DNA from 3 places in the Pseudomonas sp. XP2 genome. Region 1 is predicted to be linked to each of the others. Evidence: riboswitches for the same ligand, from Rfam matches in the RefSeq annotation. Region 1 holds a riboswitch; each other region holds the start of a gene.
What was found. A riboswitch is a leader RNA that binds a small molecule or an ion and turns the genes downstream of it on or off. The one in region 1 is predicted to bind cobalamin.
Positions count from the first base shown of each region.

Region 2: another riboswitch for cobalamin. It lies ahead of ACK1VC_RS15265 (TonB-dependent receptor); the one in region 1 lies ahead of ACK1VC_RS18415 (CbtB domain-containing protein).
Region 3: another riboswitch for cobalamin. It lies ahead of ACK1VC_RS15275 (ABC transporter substrate-binding protein); the one in region 1 lies ahead of ACK1VC_RS18415 (CbtB domain-containing protein).

Region 1 covers NZ_JBNRIK010000017.1:44,519-49,486, reverse strand. The annotation lists gene ACK1VC_RS18440 (response regulator transcription factor) at 1-113, opposite strand, end outside; gene ACK1VC_RS18435 (DUF1272 domain-containing protein) at 333-575, opposite strand; gene cobM (precorrin-4 C(11)-methyltransferase) at 642-1,394, opposite strand; gene ACK1VC_RS18425 (cobalamin biosynthesis protein) at 1,428-1,817, opposite strand; gene ACK1VC_RS18420 (CbtA family protein) at 1,817-2,503, opposite strand; gene ACK1VC_RS18415 (CbtB domain-containing protein) at 2,513-2,701, opposite strand; cobalamin riboswitch at 2,796-3,018, opposite strand; gene ACK1VC_RS18410 (TonB-dependent receptor plug domain-containing protein) at 3,213-4,968, opposite strand, start outside.
Region 2 covers NZ_JBNRIK010000012.1:150,996-155,963, reverse strand. The annotation lists gene ACK1VC_RS15265 (TonB-dependent receptor) at 1-1,801, opposite strand, end outside; cobalamin riboswitch at 1,911-2,118, opposite strand; gene ACK1VC_RS15260 (outer membrane beta-barrel protein) at 2,279-3,025, shown strand; gene ACK1VC_RS15255 (GNAT family N-acetyltransferase) at 3,158-3,727, opposite strand; gene ACK1VC_RS15250 (carboxymuconolactone decarboxylase family protein) at 3,806-4,150, opposite strand; gene lpxO (lipid A hydroxylase LpxO) at 4,264-4,968, opposite strand, start outside.
Region 3 covers NZ_JBNRIK010000012.1:156,279-161,246, reverse strand. The annotation lists gene ACK1VC_RS15295 (OprD family porin) at 1-9, opposite strand, end outside; gene ACK1VC_RS15290 (pseudoazurin) at 6-440, opposite strand; gene ACK1VC_RS15285 (ABC transporter ATP-binding protein) at 458-1,246, opposite strand; gene ACK1VC_RS15280 (FecCD family ABC transporter permease) at 1,243-2,259, opposite strand; gene ACK1VC_RS15275 (ABC transporter substrate-binding protein) at 2,259-3,269, opposite strand; cobalamin riboswitch at 3,381-3,577, opposite strand; gene ACK1VC_RS15270 (DUF1624 domain-containing protein) at 3,606-4,772, opposite strand; gene ACK1VC_RS15265 (TonB-dependent receptor) at 4,958-4,968, opposite strand, start outside.

The DNA.
Region 1 (4,968 bases):
ACTTCGCTGCCGTTACCCACCTCACCGACAACATGAAAGCGTTCACGCTCGAGCAGTAGGCGCAAGGACAGTCGGACAATGGGGTGGTCGTCGACGATCAGCACGGTTGTCATGTGGAAAACTCCTGTCGGGATGTGGTCCGCTTCCTGGATCACTCCGGAATACGTCTGCAAGTGGGTTAATCGGAAGCGCTGCAAGATACGACCAATCCCGAAGTTTGGTAATGCCGAGTATAGAAGTGTTGATAATCCGCGTGCTTGTTGTGGAAAAATCCTACAAGAAGCGTGAAAGACATCACCCCGAGAAAGCGGCGATGTCTGTTTGGAAGGGCGTCAGGCGCAGGTGGCGTGCGCTTTGTTCACACGCTGGGTGGCGGCGGGGTTATTGGCCAGCGCCTGACCGACACGCGTCGGCCGGGGCACTAGCTGGCCGGCGCAGTTCGGGCAGCGGCCTTGCAGGCGTGTGTCGGCGCAGGCACGGCAGAAGGTGCATTCGAAGGAGCAGATCAGCGCATCGGGGCTGTCGCCCGGCAGGTCAGTATCGCAGCACTCGCAGTTGGGGCGTAATTCCAGCATGGGCGTGACTCCTGTTCGCAGGCGGGAACCCGGAGTCTGCTACGCGGGCGGCAATACTGGCAATGCTCAGTCCCCAGGGCGGTACAGGTGGGCATGCCCGGCACGGTACAAGGCCGATTCGGCGAAGGGGGTATCCCCTAGCACATGGCCTACCAGGATCAGCGCCGTGCGGCGAAAATCTTTGGCTGCGACGCGTTCGACGATATCGCCAAGGGTGCCGCGCACCCAGTCCTGGTCCGGCCAGGTGGCACGATGTACCACCGCCACCGGGCAGTGCGCACCGTAGTGCGGCAGCAGTTCTTCGACGATCCGCGAGAGGTGTTTGACCCCGAGGTGAATCGCCAAGGTGCTGCCGTGGCGCGCCAGGTCGCCCAGTTGCTCCCCAGGTGGCATGGGTGAACTGTCGCCATAGCGAGTGAGTATCACCGTCTGCGCCACCTGTGGCAGGGTCAGTTCGCAGCCAAGTAGCGCCGCGCTGGCCGCCGTGGCGGTGACCCCGGGGATGATCTGGTAATCGATGCCCAGCGCCTGCAGGTGGCGGATCTGTTCACCGATGGCGCCGTACAGGCTGGGGTCGCCGCTGTGTACACGGGCCACGTCCTGGCCTTGTTCGTGCGCGCTGCACATGGCGGCGATGATCTGTTCCAGGTGCAGCTCGGCACTGTTGATCACGATCTGGGCCTTGTGGCCTTCGAGCACGGCAGCAGGTACCAGTGAGCCGGCATAGATGATCACTGGGCACTGGCGAATCAGCCGTTGGCCTTTGACCGTGATCAGTTCAGGGTCGCCGGGGCCGGCACCGATGAAGTACACCGTCATGGAAAGTCCTTGCAGGAAAGAGGAGCGAAATGTTCAGCAGGCCAGGGCCAGGGTCGCCGGGCCCAGTACCTGGCGGGTCAGCAGTAACCCGGCGGTGCAGCCGGGCCGCTGGCTGGCCAACGCCAGTGCCGCGCTCTCGGCCACGCCCCAGCAGCCGCTGTGGGCATGGGCTGTGGCAGAGCGGTGGCTGAGCAGCGGCTCAAAGGCTTGCAGTTGTGCGCTATGGTACAGCACCAAGGGCAAGCCAAGGCGTTCGGCCAGTTGCTGCAAGCCGGGTTCGTCGGCCTTGAGGCTGATGCTGGCAATGCCGCGCAGGTCGGCAAGCACCAGGCCCTGGCTAGCCAAGGCTTGGTGCAGCAGGGTCTGCAATGTATCCACCGGGCAACCTCGGCGGCAGCCGAAGCCGGCGTAGAAGGCCGGCATCAGGCCTGGCTGGAACGGCGGAACAGCCATGCACTGAGCAGGCCCAAGGCCACCCAGAATGCAGCGTTGGTCAGCCAGGAGGCCATCTTGAACTGAGTCTCCAGTGCTGCGGGGGCCAGGCTTTCATGCACGTCGGGCTGTGGCGCGCCGATCACATGGGGGATTATCAACAACACGGCGCCCAGCGCCTTCAACAGCCAGTGCCGGGCGAACACCAGCAAGGCCAGGCCAAGGGCGGTGGCGCTGGCCGTGCCAATCCACCAGGCCTGGCGTTGCCCCAGGTCGGCGGCAGCGGTGCCGGGCAGTTCCGGTGGCAGCCCCAACGTTGGCGCCAGACAGAACACGGCGAAACCGGCCAGGCCCCACAGCACACCGGTGCCGGCACGCTGCGGTTCGCGCAGGCTGTAGAGGGCGGCGAGGATCAGGGCGAAGCCGACCGCAACCACCAGGTTGCCACCGGTGGTGGACAGCACCCGCTGCCAGCCGTCTTCCGGCGACCAGGCGTCGGCGCTGTGCTCATGGGCGGCCACTTCGCCGCCATGTTCGTGGTGTGCGGCCGGGGCCGAGGATTCGTAGGTTTCCGCCTCAAGAATCAGCGGGGCGACCCAGAAGCTTTGCAGCAGGGTCAGCAGCAGGGCCGCAAGCAGCCCGCTGAAGCCCGCGGTACGGGCAATGCGCGTGATCATCAGGCGTACTCAGTGGCAGGGGAAGGCGGCGCTGTGGCGGGTGTCGTGAGCGGCGTTGTGCACGGCCTCGATGTGCGAAAAACCGGCGAAGTACACCAGGCACAGGCCCAGCAGGCTTGCGCCAACGGCAATGACGATGCGCTGGCTGAGGGTGACGGGGGTGGCAAGGCTGTGTGGCTTGGCGCTGGTGACGGGCATGACGCGTTCCTCTGCTTTTTGTGGGCAACGGGCAAGCGCGGCATCCCTGATGCGTGGCCGCCCAGGGGAATGCAACAGCGCCCGCCCACCGCGGGGTGTTCATGAACGCCAGGCCGGTCTCCGGGCTTGCGAGGAGGAGCAGGGCTCCTGAAAAGCGTCACCTTCCCATGCCGGACTACAAGGCACAGTGGCACAGACGCTTCACTCGCTTACCGTTGCGGGGGCAGCACCGGGCTTGTCCGGCCCTGATGGAGGGCCTGCGACGCACCGGTTTCCCGTTTCACCCCCTGGGGGGCACCTGAACGTGAGGCATAAGGAGAGCATGGGGCGGGGTTTGCGTCAATTGCCATGTGTGCGAGTGACTGCCGTGCTCAGGGTGAAAGTTTGCCCAATCATTGTGGGCGCGGGCTCGCCCGCGAACACCGGCAAAGCCGGTGCCATCCACCGCATCTGCCTGATTCGCGGGCTTGCCCGCTCCCACTGAGGTCCGCGCTAAACCCAAAGGATGTTTTCAGAAGTCATACGCCAACTTGGTGTACCAGTACCCGCCACCTGGATGAAACGGCGGGTTGCCGTAGGCCGCCTGGTTGCCGTTGGCGTTGTACACGCCGTTCTTGTCGGGCCGTACATTGAAGATGTTGGTGCCGCCCAGGCTGACGGTCAAGCTGTCGAACAGCAGGTACGACAGGTCCAGGTCGGTAATCCACTTGGCGCCGAAGGTGCGGTCCTGGGCCTGATTCTGCTGCCAGGTTTCGACCTTGCCGTAGCGGGTGGTCTGCAAGGTGCCGGTGAAGTTACCCAGCAACCACTGACTGCCCAGTACCCATTTGGTTTTCGGCGAGGCCGCCACCAGGTCACCTTCGCGGCCATGGCCGACCACCTCGATACCGGCTGCCGCCAGCGCTGCGGGCGTGCCCCGGCTGCCGCGCACAGTGGTCTTGTTCCAGTTGAAGCCCAAGGTCCAGCGCACATCGCCCCAGGCACCGAATTCGCTGGTGTGGTCACCTACCAGGTCGAGGCCGCGGGTACGGGTGTCGAAGGCATTGGTGTAGTAGTTGATCCAGGTGGTGCGTGCCAGGCCCAGTGCTTGGAGCATATCGCCAATGGCACCGGCACCGTTCTGCCGGTCGTAGAGGTTTTCGGTCAACAGGATGCGGTCGTCGATGTCGATCAGGTAGGTGTCCAGGGTGACACTGGTACGGCGCGCCGGTTGCCAGGTCAGGCCCAGGCCGGCGTTGCGCGATTTCTCCGGGTCGAGCTTGTCGCCGCCGAATGCCAGCGCCGCGGCACTGCCAGGCGCCACGGTGCGGCGCAAGGCCGGCACCACATTGCCGTCAGCGTCCAGCGCGGTGCGGTTGTCGCTGACCGTATAGCCGCTCTGGGTCAGCGACGGGGCACGGAAACCGCTGCCCAAAGTGCCGCGGATTGCCACGGTTTCGCTCAGTTCATAGCGTGAATTGAGCTTGAAGCTGGCGGTGTTGCCCGAGTTGTCGTCGTAGTGCTCGAAGCGCGCGGCGGTGCCCAGGTACCAGCGCGGGGTCAGGTCCAGGCCGAGGTCGATGTAGGCGGCATAGTTGTTGCGCTTCACATCGGCCTCGTCTTCCGGGCGGATGGTCAGCGCAGCCTGGGCGCCCACGGCGGTCTGGCCGTTGGCCAGCGCGTAGAGCGGGTTGGGGCGCCCGTCGGCCAGGGTGGCCGGGTAAGTGTAGGGCCCGACGCCGTAGGCGACGGGGTCGCCGGCGAAGGTCTGGAACCGCTCCCAACGGTGTTCCAGGCCCGCCGAGACGCGGGTTGGTACGGCCAGGCCAAACACGCGATCAAAAGCGCGGGTGATGTCCAGGTTGTTTACCCACTGGTCGAACTGCAAAGTCGCCAGGTCATCGAACGAGGTTGGCGAGGCCGGGCCGTAGGTAGGGTTGATGGTGAGGTCGCTGGACTGCTGGTTCTTGTTGCGCCCGTACGTGGTGGACAGGTCCCAGTCCCAGGCACCGGCGGCACCCCGGGTGCCGAGCAGCCACTGGTAGTCGGTGTCTTTGATGTTGTTGAGCGGGAAGTACCCGTCGGGGAACAACTCGGGGATCGAGGCGTTGCTGTTGGGCAGTCGATAGTTGTTGAAGGCTTCGAGCTTGCGCTCGGCATAGGTGGCGAACGAATACAGTTTCAGGTCGTCGCTGATGGGCAGTTCGGCGTTGTAACCGAGGTTGAAGGCGCGCAGGTCGGGGTCGCCGTTCTTCACAGCGCGGTGGTCCCAGGCGGCCTGGCGGTCG
Region 2 (4,968 bases), on a different contig from region 1:
GCGCTACACCGCCGACCATCTCGTCGAAATCGTCATACCTGGCGCGTACCAGCGATGCATTGGCCGACACCTGCCACTGATGCGCCAGTGCCAGTTCCAGGGTTGCCTCAAGGCCATCGGACGTCTGCTGCCCAGCCTGTTGTTTCTCGTGGGTGATCGGGTCGTCCACCAGCAGCTTCTTTTTGACGATGTGGTAGGCGGCCAGCGTCCATTCGCCACGGCCGTTCCAGAAGCGCTGCTTGAGGCCAACCTCGGTCTGTTTCGCCTCGGTCAGGTCATAGTGCATCTGGGTGGGGCTGAGGCTGATGAGGTTGTTGACCCCCTCCTGGCTGGTGGAGTACTGCCCGTACAGCGCCAAGTCATCGGTGACTGCGAACACCAGCCCGGCGCGCCAGTTGCCACCTTGCAGGCTGCGGTCGCTGCGGTTGTCGTTGGCCAGGTTGGTGCGGTCGATGTGGTTCTGGTCGCGGCGCACCCCAGTGACCAGCGACAGCCGGTCGCTCAGCTGCAAGCGGTTCTCGGCGAACAGAGCGAAGGTGTGGGTGCTGGACAAGGTTTGCGGGCGCAGTGGCGAGGCGCTGTGGAACCCGCCCGGTTCTGGCTGCCATGGGTCGATGTAGTCACCGCCCACATCGTTGTAGGGCGCGTTGCTGTCGACGTTGAAGCGGACCTTGTTGTATTCCGCGCCGACCACGGTCTTGCTGGCAAGGCCGAACAGCCTGTGGTCAAAGGTGAAGGTCTGGCGGTCGCCGAACTGTTCCTGGTTGTGCTTGATCTCCAGGTAGCTGCCGCGCTGCAATTGCTGGCGCTCGGCGTCCCAGCTGTAGTCTTCGGCATTGCGCCAGTGGCGGCGGCTTTTGATGTAGTACAGCTGGTTGCTGGCGCTGACGTGGTCGTTCAGCGTCCAGTCCGTGGTCAGCCGGGTCCACTCATCGACGTAGTGCTGCACGTCGTTCTGCACGTTGTAGTTTTTATTGCGCAGGCTGCTGCGGTAGTGGCCGTCGATCAGCGGGGTGCCGTAGTAGTTGGCAGGCTCTGCATCACCACGGTCGTGGGCAAGGGTGAAACTGAGGTCGTCACTGGCATCGAAACGCAGCGCGGCACTCAGGGCCAGGCTGCGCGATGTGGTGCGGTCGACCCAGCCGTTGCCGGCCTGCTGGTTAAGGGTCAGGCGATAGCTAAGGCGCTCGCTGAGGCTGCCGCCGCTGTCCAGGCCGAGCTGCTGGCGGTCCCACGAGCCGTAGCCCAGGCGCAGGTGGTTGCGCACCTCGCCGGCAAACGGTTTTTTCGGGATCACGTTGATCACCGCGCCGGTGGCGCCTTCGCCATGCAGAACCGAAGCCGGGCCGCGAATGACATCGATACGCTCGACCATCCACGGGTCGACCGGGAACGTCTGGGTGCCGGCACCGGTGTACAGGCGTGCGCCGTCGAACAGGGTCATCACCGAACTGTGACCGGCAAAGCCGCGGGCGGACAGGCCTGTGCCGCCGTCGCCGGGGGAGCCGACGAAGGTGATGCCCGGCGACCGCGTCACCGCATCCTGCACGGTGAGGTTGTTGCGCTGCTGAATCTGCTCGGCGCTGATGCTGCTGGTGCTGGCCGGTGTTTCCAGGGCACTGAGGCCGAGGCGCGAGCCTGCCTGGGTCGGCGTGGCCAGGTCGAGGGTGCGGCTGTCGAGGGTGTCGGTGATGGCCGTGGAAGGCAAGGCCAAGGGCTGCCGGTCATGGCCATCGGCCAGGGCCGGGAGGGCGACGGCCAGGCAGGCCGCCAGGGGGTGAAGCTTGAACATACGGGACATGTCGTTCCACTGCTGCAGGAATGAATGGATCCCGGTGGAAAACACGCAAAGGCGAACCATGCAGGCAGGCGCGCGCACGGATTCCGGCCTGCGCCCGCCCACCGCGGGTTGCCAAGTGAAGCTCCAGGCCGGTCTCCGGGCTTGCGAGGGGCATGAAACCTTCACCTTCCCATGCACGTGCACAGTGGTATCTCGAAGGGTTCACTCGCTTACCGTTGCGGGGGCAGCGCCGGACTTGTCATGGGTAACATGACGCACCGGCTTCCCGTTTCACCCTGCGCGCGGCGGCGAAGGGCACCTGAAACTGGCGCGCATCTGACCACTGAAAGGCTAAGGCGTCAAATGTTGGCGTGCCATGAATACGCCGATAAAACACAGGGTTGCGTGTTTTTACTGATTTTTTTTCGAACTTTTCGTGTGGCGTTTGTCTCGAACCGCGCGTTCGTCTTTCGTTACCAAGTCATGGAGACTTTACGCATGCCTGCTCGTCATCTGTTGCGCCACACCTGCCTGCTCGCCTTGATCGCCGCACCGCTGGCCGCCACCGCCGCACCCAGCACCGACCCGCTGTTCACCATCGGTCTGCAGGGCGCCTACGACAAGTTCAAGTTCGAAGGTGGCAGTGAAAGCGACAAGGAACACATGGGCCAGGGCGGTGTGTTCGCCACCTTCGGCAACAAGCTGACAGCCGAATCCGGTTTCATCTACCAAATCGGCGCCGAAGCCAAATACGGCAAGAAGAACGACAACAAGCTCAAGGAAGCCCAGGCTGACCTGGACCTTGGCTGGCGTGCGGCGCTGGACGCTCGCAACTTCGTCGATGTGACCGTGGGCGGCGGCTACAGCTGGTCGCGCTTCGAGCCGGAAATCAACGACCTTGATACCAAGCTCACCGTGAAGTCGCCCTTTGCCAAGGCGGCGCTGGGCTACAACCACCAGTTCGACGCCTCGACCCTGCGGGTTGAAGTGGGCGCGCGCCACACCCTGGACGGCCGTGCGCGGCTGAAAGTGGACGACTTTGGCAGCGACACGGTCGACCTCAAAGACCGCACCAACCCGTACGCCGAAGTGACGTTGCTGATGAACCAGCAGGGCGCTTTGCCGGTGCAGGCCGGGGTGTACTACACCCGCACCGAATACAAGCTGGACGAAGATTCGCCAGTGGCAGACAACACCAAGCTCAAGCGTGACGAGTTTGGTGTAAAGGTGGGCTTGGCGTTCTGAAGCTGAGCGTTTAGCAGGCCCGGCCTCTTCGCGGGTGAACCCGCTCCCACAGGGACCGCACAGCCTTTAGGTGCTGCGCAGTACTTGTGGGAGCGGGCAAGCCCGCGAAGGGGCCGAACCTGCGAGAGAAGGTTAGCGCCCGCGACGCCGCGACACCCGTGCCTCGATGTTCTTGCGCCCGATCAGCAGCGGTGGTTTCTCCACCACCGGCTCCTCTGCCAGCCACTTGTACATCACCAGGCAGTCCACCAGCCCCAGGCGGGCATGGCGATAAGCCTTGGGCAAGCGGCCGACCGTTTCAAATCCCAGCCTGTGCCACAGTGCCACCGCAACTTCATTGCTGGCCACTACCGAGTTGAACTGCAGGGCCAGAAAGCCCTCCTGGCGCGCCAGCTTCTGCGAGTGCTCGCACATCAGGCGTGCCACACCTCGGCCGCGTGCCTGTTCGCACACCATATAGCCGCAATTGCCCACGTGCGCGCCAGGCCCGGCGGCATTGGCCTTAAGATAATAAGAACCCAGCAGCTCGCCATCTTCTTCGGCCAGCAGCGTGTGCAATGGCAGCTCCAGCCACAGCTGGCGGGCCTGATCGATGCTCAGCTCGGGGTCAAAGGCGTAGGTTTCACGGGCCTGGACAATGGCCTGGAAGGTGGGCCAGAAGCGCTCGAAGTCTTCGGCTGTCATAGGGCGAACGTGGATCATGCGGGCTCCTGCAAGGGCTGGGCCGCCAAGTCTGTGGGGCGCGGCGCCGTCGCGCAAGGGCGACGACGCCGTTTGGGCCTAGCCGTTGGCCTTGCCCACCGCATCCATGGCTCGCGCCGAGTACACCAGCGCAGCACCGGCGTTCATCGCCACGGCGACGCCGAGGGCTTCGGCAATTTCCTCGCGGCTGGCCCCGTGCTTGACCGCCTGCTGCGAATGCACGGCGATGCAGCCGTCGCAACGGGTGGTCACGGCCACGGCCAGTGAGATCAACTCACGCGTCTTGGCGTCGAGGTGGTTGGTCTTGGCCCCTGCACCGCTGGCGGTCATGTAACCGGCCACGGTGTCGGGGGAGAGTTGCTTGAGATCGCCGATGCCGGCCATCAACTGCTTACGGTAGGCGTCCCAGTCCATCATGCTCATCGTCTTCACCTTGTGGTGGTTGCGAGTGGAGCTTTCAGGCTAGTCGAAGAGTGACACCTGCGAGGCTTGTACTTTGGTGGGTGTGCAGCAGCACTTGTGGGCGCGTTGAGCCTTCAAATGTAGATGAACACCAGCACCAGCGCTGCAACCACCGCCCACTTTTCCACGTAGTAGCGCAGGCGGTTGCGCTTCTTCAGCGCTTTGCCGCGTTCACGGATCTTGTAGATGCGGGTGAACAACCGGTTGATACCGCCGGTCTTGTCGCCGGCACCGTTGGGCGCGGCGGCGGCGGCCATGACGTTGCGGCTGAACCAGCGGTTGAACGCAGTGGCCCAGCGGTACTTGAGCGGGCGCTCGACGTCACAGAACAGGATGATGCGGTTGTGCTCGGTCGTGTTCGCCGCGTAGTGGATGTAGGTCTCGTCGAAGATCACGCCCTCGCCATCGCGCCATGAGTATTTCTCGCCGTCCACGTCGATGTAGCAACCGTCATCGTTCGGCGTGTCCAGGCCCAGGTGATAGCGGTACGAGCCGGCATACGGGTCACGGTGGCGCACCAGCTTGGCGCCCGGCGGCAGGGTAGCGAACATGGCAGCCTTGACCGTGCCGATGCTTTGCAGCAGTTCGGTGGTGCGTGGGCAGAGGGCCATCGCCGAAGGGTGGCTTTCGCCGTACCACTTCAGGTAGAAGCGCTTCCAGCCAGTCTTGAAAAACGAGTTGAAACCGACGTCATCGTAGTTGTCGGACTTCTTGATTTCGCCCACGTGCAGCAACTGGCGGCCTTCCTCGCGGATTTCCTGCCAGTGGTCTTGCAGCGG
Region 3 (4,968 bases), on a different contig from region 1:
CCGGTTCATCGCGCTGCCTCAAGCTTCTGCAACTGGGCTGCGAAGCGGGCTTGCGCCCGCGCAGGCAAGCTGGCTGGCAACTCGGTAGCCGGCGCGTCACCGACCTGAATCACCATCACCATGCCCATCGCCAGGTGCGGAATGCATTGGATGCCGTATACCCCCGGCACGCTGAAGGTCTGCTCGAACGGCTGGTTCAACTTGCTCTTGAAGGCCTCGGCCCCCGCCGGTAGCAGGCCGGTCACGCTGGCCGCATTGTGCCCGTTCTGGGTGGGCAGAAAGCGCACCGTGTCGCCGGGGGCAATGCGCAGGTGGTCCGGCTCGTACACCATGGCGCCCTCGCTGCCGCGGTTGAGCATTTTCACTTCATGCACCTCGGCCAGTGCGGCCGGGGCAAGCAGGGCGCTGGCAAGCAGCAGGGCGACAGGGCGCAACAGCATCAGTGGAACTTCCTGGTTCAGGGGGCGCGAAAACGCAGGATGCGCGCGCCATCGAAGGGATCGGTGAGGTAGCGGGCATGCACGCCAAAGGTGCACAGCAGGCGCTCGGGGGTGAGGACTTCGAACGGTTTGCCAAGGGCGACCAGGCGGCCCTTGTCCAGTACCGCGACGCGGTCGCAGGTGAGTGCCTGGTTGAGATCGTGCAAGGCCACCAGCGTGGTCACGGGCAGGGCTTGAACCTGTTGCAGCAGGCTTAGCTGGTGCTGAATGTCCAGGTGGTTGGTCGGCTCGTCCAGCAACAGTACCTGTGGCCGTTGTGCCAGGGCGCGGGCGATGTGCACGCGCTGGCGCTCGCCACCCGACAGCGACCCCCACAGGCGTGCGCGCAGGTGCAGGGCGTCGAGGTCAGCCAGGGCCTGTTCGACGATGGTACGGTCCTCTCGAGAGAAGGGTGCCAATGCCGACAGCCAAGGTGTGCGGCCCAAGGCAACGGCGTCGAACACCCGGATTGCGTCGAGGGTGTCAGCTTGTTGCTCGACCAGTGCCAGGGCCTGCGCAACCCGGCGGCGGGGCAGTTGTGCCAGCGGTTCGCCCAGCAGTTGCACGTTGCCACTGGCCGGCTTGCGCAGCCCGGCCAGCAACTTGAGCAGTGAGGACTTGCCGGAGCCGTTGGGGCCTACGATGCCCAGGGTTTCACCTGCTACAACGCTCAGCTCGATATCGCGCAGCACGGCAGTGCCGGCCAGTTGCAGCCCTAGGCCCTGGCAACTCAGCGGCGCAAGCTGTACAGCTGTCATGACCGTCATGAGTGCCCTCGGCGGCTGACCAGAATAAGCGCGAAGACGGGCGCCCCGATCAGTGCGGTGACCACGCCCACGGGAATCACCTGGCCCGTGATCAAGGTGCGTGAGAGGACGTCGGCGGCAATCAGGAACAGTGCACCGCCCAGTGCGCTGGCGGGCAACAGGCGGCTGTGGCCTGGGCCGAGCAGCAGGCGCAGGGCATGCGGAATCACCAGCCCGACAAAACCGATGGCGCCGACGATGGACACCATCACGGCCGTCACCAGCGCTGTGCAACTGATCAGCAGTAGCTGGGTGCGCCGCACCGGGATGCCCAGCGATGCAGCCGAATCGGCGCCGAAGGTGAAGGCATCCAGTGCGCGGCGGTGCCACAGGCACACTACCAGGCCAAACAGCGCCACCGGTACGGCCAGCCACACCGATGGCCAGCGCACGCCGCTGAGATTGCCCAACAGCCAGAACAGGATGCCGCGTGCCTGTTCGGCGGTGGCCGACTTGGTGATGAGAAAGGCGGTGAGAGCGTTGAACAGTTGCGAGCCGGCGATACCGGCGAGGATCACCTGCGCGTTGTTGCTGCCAGGGCCGGCCGCGCGGGCCAGTACCAGCACCAGGGCGAACGCAGCCAGCGCCCCCATGAAGGCGCCCCCGGACATGCTCAGCGTCAGGCTACCCAGGCCCAGCAGGCCGACCAGCACTGCACCGGTCGAGGCGCCGGCCGACAGCCCCAGCAGGTACGGCTCGGCCAGCGGGTTGCGCAACAGCGCCTGCAGAACCACACCACAGGTGGCCAGGCCGGCACCGCAGGCTGCCGCGACCAGGGTGCGGGTCAGGCGGTAGTTCCAGACGATGCCGGCGTCGATCGGGTCAACCGGGTAGCCGGCCTGCCACAGCTGGTTGGCCAGCACCTGGCCGACCACGCTGGGCGACAGGTTGGTCTCACCAATGGCGGTGCCGGCCAGCAAGGCAGTCAGCAGTGCCGCCAGGGCAACGGCGATACAAGGTAGCAGGCGGCTCATCACTGGGGTGCTTTACCGCTGGCAAAGGCGGCGGACAGCGTCTGCAGGCCACGGAACAGGCGGATGCCGGCCTGCATGGCGTCGGCGTCGAGGACGATGATGCGATCGTGTTTCACCGCATCCATGTTGCGGGTTACCGGGTCGTTGCGCAGAAACTCCAGCTTCTTCTGGTAGTCGTCGGCGGGGAAGCGGCGGCGGTCCATGCGGGCGATGATCAGCCAGGTGGGGTTGGCCTTGGCCAGGGTTTCCCAGCCTACGGTCGGCCACTCCTCGGTGGATTCGACCACGTTGCGAACGCCCAACGTGCGTAGCATGAAGTCCGCGACCCCTTGACGGCCCGCCACGTAAGGGTCGATGTCGAGGTCAGCGCTGGAGAACCAGAACAGTGCCGAGGTGGCAGACAGGTCCTTGCCGGCCAGTTGCGCCTTGGCGCTGTCCAGGCGGCCTTTCAGCTCGGCGTTCAACGCAGTGCCGCGGTCCTGCACATCGAAGATCTCGGCCAGCTGGCTGACGCTCTTGTAGATGCTGTTTACCTGAAACGCCTGCAGGCGGGTGCCGTCGGCGCCGACCAGGTTGTCTTTGCCTTCGCAGTCCGACGGCAGCAGGTAGGTGGGGATCTTCAGCTCATCGAACTGCTCGCGGGTGCCGACCACACCCTGGGCGCCGACCATCCATTCGAACTGCACGGTCACCAGCTGCGGGCGCTTGCCGACCACGGCCTCGAAGCTGGGGTCATTGTCGGCCAGGCGCGGCACCTTGTCGTTCTGCGCCTGGTACTCGGGCAGCACGTTGTTGAACCACAGCGAAGTGCCCGCCAGCTTGTCGCCAAGCCCGAGTGCGTAGAGTATCTCGGTGCCGGCCTGGCCGATGGTGACGGCGCGCTGCGGGGCCTGGGCGAAGGTCTGCGGTTTGCCGCAGTTCTCGACCGTGAGCGGGTAGTGGGTGGCGGCGGCCTGGGCCAGGCCAGTGAGGCCGAGGCCGGCGAGCAGGGTGGCGAAACGGGGCAGCATGCTGGGCGATCTCCTATCGGACAGTTCGGGTGAGGAACGCACGGACAGGCATCGCCGAGCCCCCGCCGAGGGCAGGGGCAACACTGATGGCCAATCCCGGACACCCCGCCGGTTGGTAAATGTAGGCCGGCAGGTCTCCTGACTGGTGCGTCATGGCCCGGCTCCGGCCTTCCCGGGTTGTGGCCCAGTGGCATCAATGGAGCAGGCTCGGCACCTACAGTTGCGGGGGCAGTTCCGTTTGGCCCGTATTGGCGGGCCTGGGATTCCCTATTAATTCCGTGGTGGAAACCGGCGGCCCGCATGGTAGACCATCGTGCCGCCGGGTGAAAACGCTTTTCAGAAGTACTTCAGCCAGGTGATGTCGCGGCGGCGCGCTTTCAGGCGAGCGAACCCGCGCACCGGCAGGTACAGCGAAACCGCCAGCACCACTGCACCCAGCCACACCGCCGCGATGCCGTCGAAGCCGAAGTAGTCGCCATGGTTGAGGCCGAACAGCGCCACGCAGGCCAGGTACAACAGCTTCAGCACGTACAGGTGCAACAGGTAGAAAAACATCGGTGCTGCGCCAAACACTGCCAGCGCGCTGACCCAGCGGGCCTGGCCGGCGCGCTCGAAGGCGCGCAGCAACAGCAGGCCGCAGCCCAGGGTCAAGGCCAGGAACAGCAGTGAAGGCGGGTACTTGGTGATGTTGAAGAAGCTCATGACGGTTTGTGTGAAGGTGGGGTAACCGCTCCACGGCGCCTCGCCGTAGCCGTTGAACATGCGCAACGCGACAAAGCCCAGCAACGCGATCAAACCCGCCAGCAGCAGGCGCTGCTGGCGTTGGCCAGCCGCACTGCCACGGGCAAACCAGGGGCCCAGGCCATAACCCAGCGCGATGACGCCGATCCATGGCAGCACCGGGTAAGACGTGCGCAGGCGCAGGTTTTCGGAAAACTCAAGCCAGCCCCGGTCGTGCAGGATTGCCCATGGCACGTGCAGGGCTGACTCCACGCCAAAGTGCAGGCCGTCGAGCAGGTTGTGGCCGGCAACGATGGCTGCGCCCAGGGCGAGCAGGGCAGCACGTGGCAGCCATACCAGCAGCGACAGGGCGATCATGCTGACGCCGATGGCCCAGATGACTTGCAGGTAGATGACGCTGGGGGGCAACTGAAAGGTCCAGGCGAAGTTGACCAGGGTGAATTCCAGCACCACCAGGAACAACCCGCGCTTGAACAGAAACGCCGAGACATCGCCGCGGCCTTGGTGCTTTTCGCCGTACAGCCAGGCCGACAGCCCGGTTAGCAGGACAAACACTGGCGCGCACAGGTGGGCCAGGGTCCGGCTGAAGAACAGCGAAGGCTCTGTAGCGTCGATGGTCATCGGGTCGCTGACCTGTCGGTGCAGGAAGAACGTTTCGCGGACGTGGTCCAGAAGCATGAACAGGATCACCAGGCCGCGCAGGGCATCGATGCTTTGCAGGCGCTGGGTGATCAAGGAGGGCGTGGCGCTGGCGCTTGTCATGGAGGGTCGCTGATAGGAATTAATGTCATGTGAAACGTTATCTTATAACTAATCGACGAGAGGTTGGTAGAGGTTTTTGTGTTGCCTGTGCCGGTCTCTTCGCAGCGCAAGGCTGTTCCTACCGGTCGGTGGTGACTGGTAGGAGCAGCCTGGTGCTGCGAAGAGGCCGTTACAGGCAACTCAGGTCAGAAGGTGT